Regions from separate parts of the Pseudoalteromonas sp. CST2 genome, predicted to be linked through region 3. Evidence: predicted binding sites of a transcription regulator. Region 3 holds the regulator's gene; each other region holds the start of a gene.
What was found. The regulator FliA, encoded in region 3, starts transcription of late flagellar genes. The targets are predictions, from matches to a motif close to CTAAAGNTNNNNNNNNNNNNGCCGATA.
Positions count from the first base shown of each region.

Region 1: a site for FliA is predicted at 1,195-1,221, ahead of PSH41_RS19615 (DUF5610 domain-containing protein). Genes of this name have one in related genera too.
Region 2: a site for FliA is predicted at 1,330-1,356, ahead of pomA (flagellar motor protein PomA). Genes of this name have one in related genera too.

Region 1 covers NZ_JAQREO010000024.1:22,434-24,707, forward strand. Annotated here, with positions in the region: gene trmA (tRNA (uridine(54)-C5)-methyltransferase TrmA) at 1-1,085, opposite strand, end outside; gene PSH41_RS19615 (DUF5610 domain-containing protein) at 1,251-2,274, shown strand, end outside.
Region 2 covers NZ_JAQREO010000022.1:23,902-26,175, forward strand. Annotated here, with positions in the region: gene ispA ((2E,6E)-farnesyl diphosphate synthase) at 1-848, opposite strand, end outside; gene PSH41_RS19325 (exodeoxyribonuclease VII small subunit) at 851-1,093, opposite strand; gene pomA (flagellar motor protein PomA) at 1,409-2,176, shown strand; gene PSH41_RS19335 (flagellar motor protein MotB) at 2,179-2,274, shown strand, end outside.
Region 3 covers NZ_JAQREO010000007.1:58,527-60,800, forward strand. Annotated here, with positions in the region: gene PSH41_RS11025 (MinD/ParA family ATP-binding protein) at 1-851, shown strand, start outside; gene PSH41_RS11030 (RNA polymerase sigma factor FliA) at 878-1,588, shown strand; gene cheY (chemotaxis response regulator CheY) at 1,630-2,013, shown strand; gene PSH41_RS11040 (protein phosphatase CheZ) at 2,029-2,274, shown strand, end outside.

The DNA.
Region 1 (2,274 bases), on a different contig from region 3:
AAGAAAACACCCGATTCTATGTGATGCGTATAAGGGAACTGATCAAATATCGCAAAGCGCTTAACATTGTGAGTACGGGTTAAATGATCTAAATCGCGCTCAAGCGTTTCTGGGTTGCACGATATATAAATAATGTTCTCGTAGTTGGCCACTAAGTCACAGGTAAGGGTATCCATACCTGCGCGTGGAGGGTCGACTAAAATAGTTTGGCAATCGTAACTTTTTAAATCTATCCCCTCTAAACGCGAAAAGGTACGTTCGCCATTCATTGCCTGGGTAAACTCTTCACTCGACATACGAATTATATCTAAGTTATCTACCTTATTTTTAGCAATGTTGTATTGCGCTGAATGCACAGAAGACTTAGATATTTCAGTAGCCAATACGCGATTAAACGAACCCGCCAATGCAATAGAGAAATTACCATTACCACAGTAAAGTTCCAGCAGGTCATTACTCAGTGGTTTACATAAGTCTTGTGCCCACTCCAGCATTTTTATATTCACTTTAGCATTAGGTTGCGTAAAGCTATTTTCTACTTGTTGATAAATAAGCTCCTGGCCGTTTACAGTTAAACGCTCAGTAACAAAATCATTGCCTAGTACTTCTTTTTGTTTGCGCGCACGACCAATAAAGTCAATATTGTATTTACTGCTCAGTTTTTCTTTCAGGGCTTTTATTTTAGTTAGCCACTGATCATCCAGTGGTTTGTGATAAAGCAAGCTTACTAAAATCTCGCCACTTAATGACGATAAATAATCGATTTGAAACAGCTTACGACGTAATACTTCACACGACTTTAAATTATCAATCATCACCTGCATAACTTCACCAACTAATGGCGCGGCAGGGTCAAAGGTGTCGACGCGAATTTTTTCTTTCGTGGCCTGATCAAACATAATATGAAATAGATCATCCCCATCGTGCCATACTCTAAATTCAGCACGTTGGCGGTAGTTAATTGGCTCTGAGCTAAACACCTCTAACGCTTGCACACCAAATCGCTTAAATTGCGACGTAATACGCTGCTCTTTTTCATTTAGCTGCGTATCGTACTGTGTGGTATCTATTTTAATCACTGCCATTAATGCTACTACCTTATCTATGAGATCTATTTATCGGCGCTATTGTAGGGAGCGAGCAGTATTTGTCTAGTTTTGCTGATAATAAAGTTGCTGTTTTTTTAAACATGCACTTTAGTTTTGTCACTATTAGCCGATAATAAGCTAAGTACGTAACGGAGGTGGATCATGAAAATCGGTAATTATGGCTATACGCCAAACAACAACGTAAACAAATTCAATAATAAAGAGGCGCTACAGCAGCCAACAATCCAATCTCCGCAAGAAAGTTCATTACAGCGAGGCAGAGAACTTGCTGCAAAAGTGCTTGGCGATAAAATGGCAGAGCAACTAGGTTTACCTGTTGAGCAAAAACAAGCCGATAAACCTTTATTCGATTTTGATGAAATAGTAAAAAATGTACTCGACTTCGTATCTGGCGCAGTTAATAAAGCCAAAGCCAATGGTGCCGATGACGATAAATTAAAAAATATGTTAGATGATGCGCGCACAGGTGTTCAAACCGGTATAGACGAAGCGGTTGATGAACTAAAAGGCACCGGTGTATTTAACGAAGAAATGCAAGAGGGCATCGACAAGTCAAAAGAAGGCATTTTTGAGGGACTTGATGAGTTTGAGCAAACCCTATTTAACCCACAAGCGGCCAGTGTTAGCGTAAGCCAAGCACAATATGTAAGTATGAGCAGCAATGCCGAGTATAAGTTTACAACGGCCGAAGGTGATGAGGTCAGTATTAGCTTTGCTGATGCATATGAGTCTCAAACAGCGAGCGGGTATCAACAAAGCAATAACAGCGAATCGTTTGCCAGCTCATCGTCGCAATCTCGAGAGCTGTCTTTTTCAATGTCGGTTAATGGTGATTTAAACGAGCAAGAGCAAGATGCCATTAATGCCATGATGGAAGAGCTACAAGGTGTAAGTAAAACATTCTTTAGCGGTGATTTGGATGAAGCATTTGAAAAAGCACAAGAACTGAGCTTAGGCAGTGAGCAACTTGTTGCATTTTCAATGGACCTTCGTCAAACAAAAACAGTCGCTACCGTTAAAAGTTATGAGCAATATCAGCCAAACCCAACAAAAGAGGTAGCCGATGCGATCGCACCTTTTAATGACGATCTAAAAAATGCATTTGATAAAGCATCGCAACTAGGCCTACAAGATCAGCTTGCCGGTATTATAGAGTGGCTAAACC
Region 2 (2,274 bases), on a different contig from region 3:
AGAACAGAGGTATCAGCATCTATTTTGTTTAATGCTTGATGCGCTTGCTCTATTAAATTTTGCGCCATTTGCTTGGCACCTTGCATACCTAATAGGGCCGGATAAGTTGCTTTATTAGCAGCTAAATCAGAGCCTTGTGGCTTACCTAAAGTAAATGTGTCACCTTCAACATCTAAAATGTCGTCGTGCACTTGAAATGCCAGCCCTATAGCATACCCAAAAACACGTAAGTTTTCTAAGGTTTGTTTGTCTGCTTTTTCGCTACATAATGCACCCAATGTAATGGCACAGTTGATTAAGGCACCCGTTTTTAATTTATGAATTCGTTCAAGCTGTTGTACTGTAATCACTTTATCTGTGGCTGCAATATCTAGCCCTTGCCCGCCTACCATGCCTTCAAGCCCCGATGCTTTAGCCAGTGCGCTGATCATTTTTACTTGTGTTGATGCGCTGCAGGTAAAATTGTGAGCCGAGATAAGCTCAAAGGCTAATGTTTGTAGTGCATCGCCCGCTAAAATTGCATGCGCATCGTCAAACTCTATATGGCAAGTTGGGCGTCCACGGCGAAGGTCGTCATCATCCATGGCTGGTAAATCATCGTGCACCAACGAGTAGCTATGAATACACTCAATAGCAGCAGCAAGAATATCTAAATCTTGCTTATTAGCTCCGAGCATTTCACCACTTGCGTAGACTAAAAAGGGGCGTAAACGCTTGCCACCGTTAAATAAGCCGTACTGCGTAGCTTCTTTTACTGTGTGTGCGGTATCAAGGGGGTGATCAAAGTACTGTTGCAGGGTCTTTACGACATCTTGTTGAGCACATTCTATTTTTTCTTGTATGCTCACGGTTATTCCATATCGTTGTTAAATGAAGTAAGCGCTGCTTTTTCGTCATTGCCCATTAAAATAGACACTTTTTGTTCTGCTTGTTGTAACTTACCCGTTGAGGCGTTAGCTAAGGCTATACCACGCTCAAATTGCTTTAACGACTGCTCAAGCGATAAATCACCTTGTTCCATTTCACCGACAATGGTTGATAATTCTTCGAGTGCTTGTTCAAAACTTAGGTTTTCAGGTTTTTTAGTCGCCATGTTTAATTTCAGCCAGCATGATAAATTTAGGAGCCAATTTTAGGGGGAATGCTAAACTAGGTCAAAGGATGATCGTTGTTTTTTGAGTTATATCAGTTTAAATCGTATTTTTTCCATGTATAAGATGCGTATTAGTGCTCACTGTGTACAATAAAATTAATCAGTCGCTAGGCGAGTAGGGTATCTTGATCTAAAATTAGGCCAAACACGGTGTTTTACACTTTTTTCAAAAATGGCTTAAGTATTTCAGTATCTTGCCGATAAGCAGTTAATAATAAAAGTTTGAATAACAAAGTATAATACTTTGGAGGAAATGTGGATTTAGCAACCATAATTGGGATCCTTGGCGCAATTGGTTTAATTGTCATGTCCATGTTTATGAGTAGTAGCGGTGAAATGGGGATGTTTGCCGACGCGCCTTCTAGTGTAATTGTATTTGGTGGCTCACTATTTATTGTGTTATCAAACTTTACCTTGTCGCAGTTTTTGGGCATAGGTAAGGTTGTTGGTAAAGCATTTATGTTTAAAATCGAATCGCCAGAAGAGCTGATTGAAAAAGCAGTTGAACTTGCTGATTCAGCCCGTAAAGGGGGGTTTTTAGCCCTCGAAGAAGCCGAAATACCAAACCCTTTTATGCGCAAGGGTGTAGATATGCTCGTTGATGGCCACGATGCTGATGTAGTTCGTGCCACGCTTCAAAAAGACATTTCTTTAACCACAACTCGCCACGAACTGGGCGCCGGTTTATTTAAGTCACTTGCCGATATAGCCCCTGCAATGGGTATGATAGGAACGTTAATAGGCTTAGTTGCTATGTTATCTAACATGGATGACCCTAAAGCCATTGGCCCCGCAATGGCGGTGGCATTATTAACTACTTTATATGGTGCATTTTTAGCAAATGTAGTGGCTATTCCCATTCAGGTAAAACTGGAGCTTCGCAAAGACGAAGAAGCCATGAATCAGCGTCTAATACTGGATGCTATTTTAGGTATTCAAGATGGCCAAAACCCGAAAGTAATTGAAGGTATTTTGAAAAACTACCTTGCTGAGTCTAAGCGCAAAGTAGATACCGAGGAGTAACCATGTCTGATCAAGAGTGCAAATGCCCACCCCCAGGTTTGCCTGCTTGGATGGGAACATTTGCCGACTTAATGTCGCTTTTAATGTGCTTTTTTGTA
Region 3 (2,274 bases):
CAGTATTAGATCAAGCAAGCGGCCTGCGCAAAATGAGTCAAAACAACAACAACGGCGTAAAAGTTATCGCTGTCACCGGCGGTAAAGGAGGGGTGGGTAAAACCAACGTCTCTTTAAATACTGCTATTGCTTTAGGGCAGCAGGGTAATCGTGTATTAGTATTAGATGCCGATTTAGGCCTAGCTAATTGTGATGTAATGCTAGGACTACGTGTTGAAAAAAACTTATCTCATGTCCTTTCAGGCGAGTGCGAACTTGACGAGATTTTAGTTGAAGGCCCAGGCGGTATTAAAATCGTGCCTGCTACATCAGGCTCGCAAAGTATGGTGGAGCTAACCCCATCTGAGCATGCTGGGTTAATTCGTGCCTTTAGTGAGCTTAATACCGAATTTGATATTTTAATTGTAGATACCGCCGCTGGTATTTCTGACATGGTGCTGAGTTTTTCTCGTGCAGCGCAAGATGTCATGGTGGTGGTGTGTGATGAGCCGACCTCTATTACTGATGCCTACGCGCTTATTAAAGTACTTAGCCGCGAGCATGGCGTTTATAAATTTAAAATTGTTGCAAACATGGTGCGCAGTATGCGCGAGGGCCAAGAGCTTTTTGCAAAGCTCTCTAAAGTAACAGACCGCTTTTTAGATGTGTCTATGGAGCTTGTTGCGACTATTCCATATGATGAAAATATGCGTAAATCTACGCGTAAACAAAAAGTAATTGTCGATCTTTTCCCTAATTCACCAGCAGCAGTCGCGTTTAAAACATTAGCGACAAAAGCAGTAAAATGGCCTATACCTAATCAACCTTCAGGACATTTAGAGTTTTTCATTGAGAAGCTAGTAAACGGCTGATTATGACAACATCGGTGAAAAGAGCTATGGGATATCAATCAACACAAAATTTAAATGTGATTGTTGAAAAGCACGCGTCGCTTGTCAAAAAAGTGGCGTGCCATTTAATAGCTCGTCTTCCTCCTAGTGTTCAGCTTGATGACTTAATTCAATCGGGAATGATTGGCCTTATCGAGGCCTCAAAAAACTTTGACGCCAGTAAAGGGGCAAGCTTTGAAACGTTTGCAGGTATTCGTATCCGCGGCGCTATGCTTGATGAAATGCGCAGAGGGGATTGGGCACCACGTTCGGTGCACCGTAAAAGCCGATTAGTAGCCGAAACTATCACAGAATTAGAAAATAGCTTAAATAGAGAACCAAAAGATACTGAAGTAGCTGAAAAACTTGATATTTCGCTAGAAGAATACCATCATATTTTAAATGATGTTAATTCCAGTAAAGTGCTTGGTATAGAAGACCTAGGAGTAGATGAAGATGTTATTAGCCCTGCAGGTCAAGATTTAGCGCTAGACAAACCATTTAGTAATGTTAAAAATGAACGGTTTAATAATTCATTGTTAGAGGCAATAAAGTCTTTACCAGAGCGAGATGCAATGGTGCTTTCTTTGTATTACAACGATGAAATGAATTTAAAAGAAATTGGGCATATACTCGATGTAAGTGAATCGCGTGTAAGTCAGATACATGGTCAGGCGATGATTAAGCTCAAAGCAAAAATCAATGACTGGATAAACTAGTAGTAAGTAAATTATAGGTTAAGACCTCACCGGAGGATGTTTTGGATAAAAACATGAAAATTCTTGTTGTTGATGATTTCTCTACAATGAGACGTATTATAAAAAATCTGTTGCGTGACCTAGGGTTCACGAATGTTCAAGAAGCTGACGATGGTTCTACAGCATTACCTATGTTGCAAAATCAGGTTTTTGACTTTGTTGTAACCGATTGGAACATGCCAGGCATGCAGGGTATTGACTTGCTAAGAGCCATTAGAGCTGACGAAAAATTAAAACATATTCCGGTTTTAATGGTGACGGCAGAAGCTAAAAAAGAACAAATAATAGCGGCAGCGCAAGCAGGTGTTAATGGCTACATTGTTAAGCCATTTACTGCAGGTACTTTGAAAACTAAATTAGAAAAAGTGTTTGAACGCTTAGGTTAATGAGAGGAGAGGCTTATGTCAGCACCAGCTGCGCCTCAAATTACTTTAGAACAAGCTCGTCAGCTCGTCGTTTTTTTAGAAAACGGTGAGCAAGATAAAGCTGATCAATTAATTTTAGATACTGCCTCTCAAGAGCAATCGCAGCTTTTTGCTGAAGTAGGTAAGTTAACACGCCAATTACACGAAGCCCTTAAAAGCTTTGAACTTGATACGCGTTTAACCGATTTAACCACTGATGCAATTCCGGATGCGAAAAAGCGC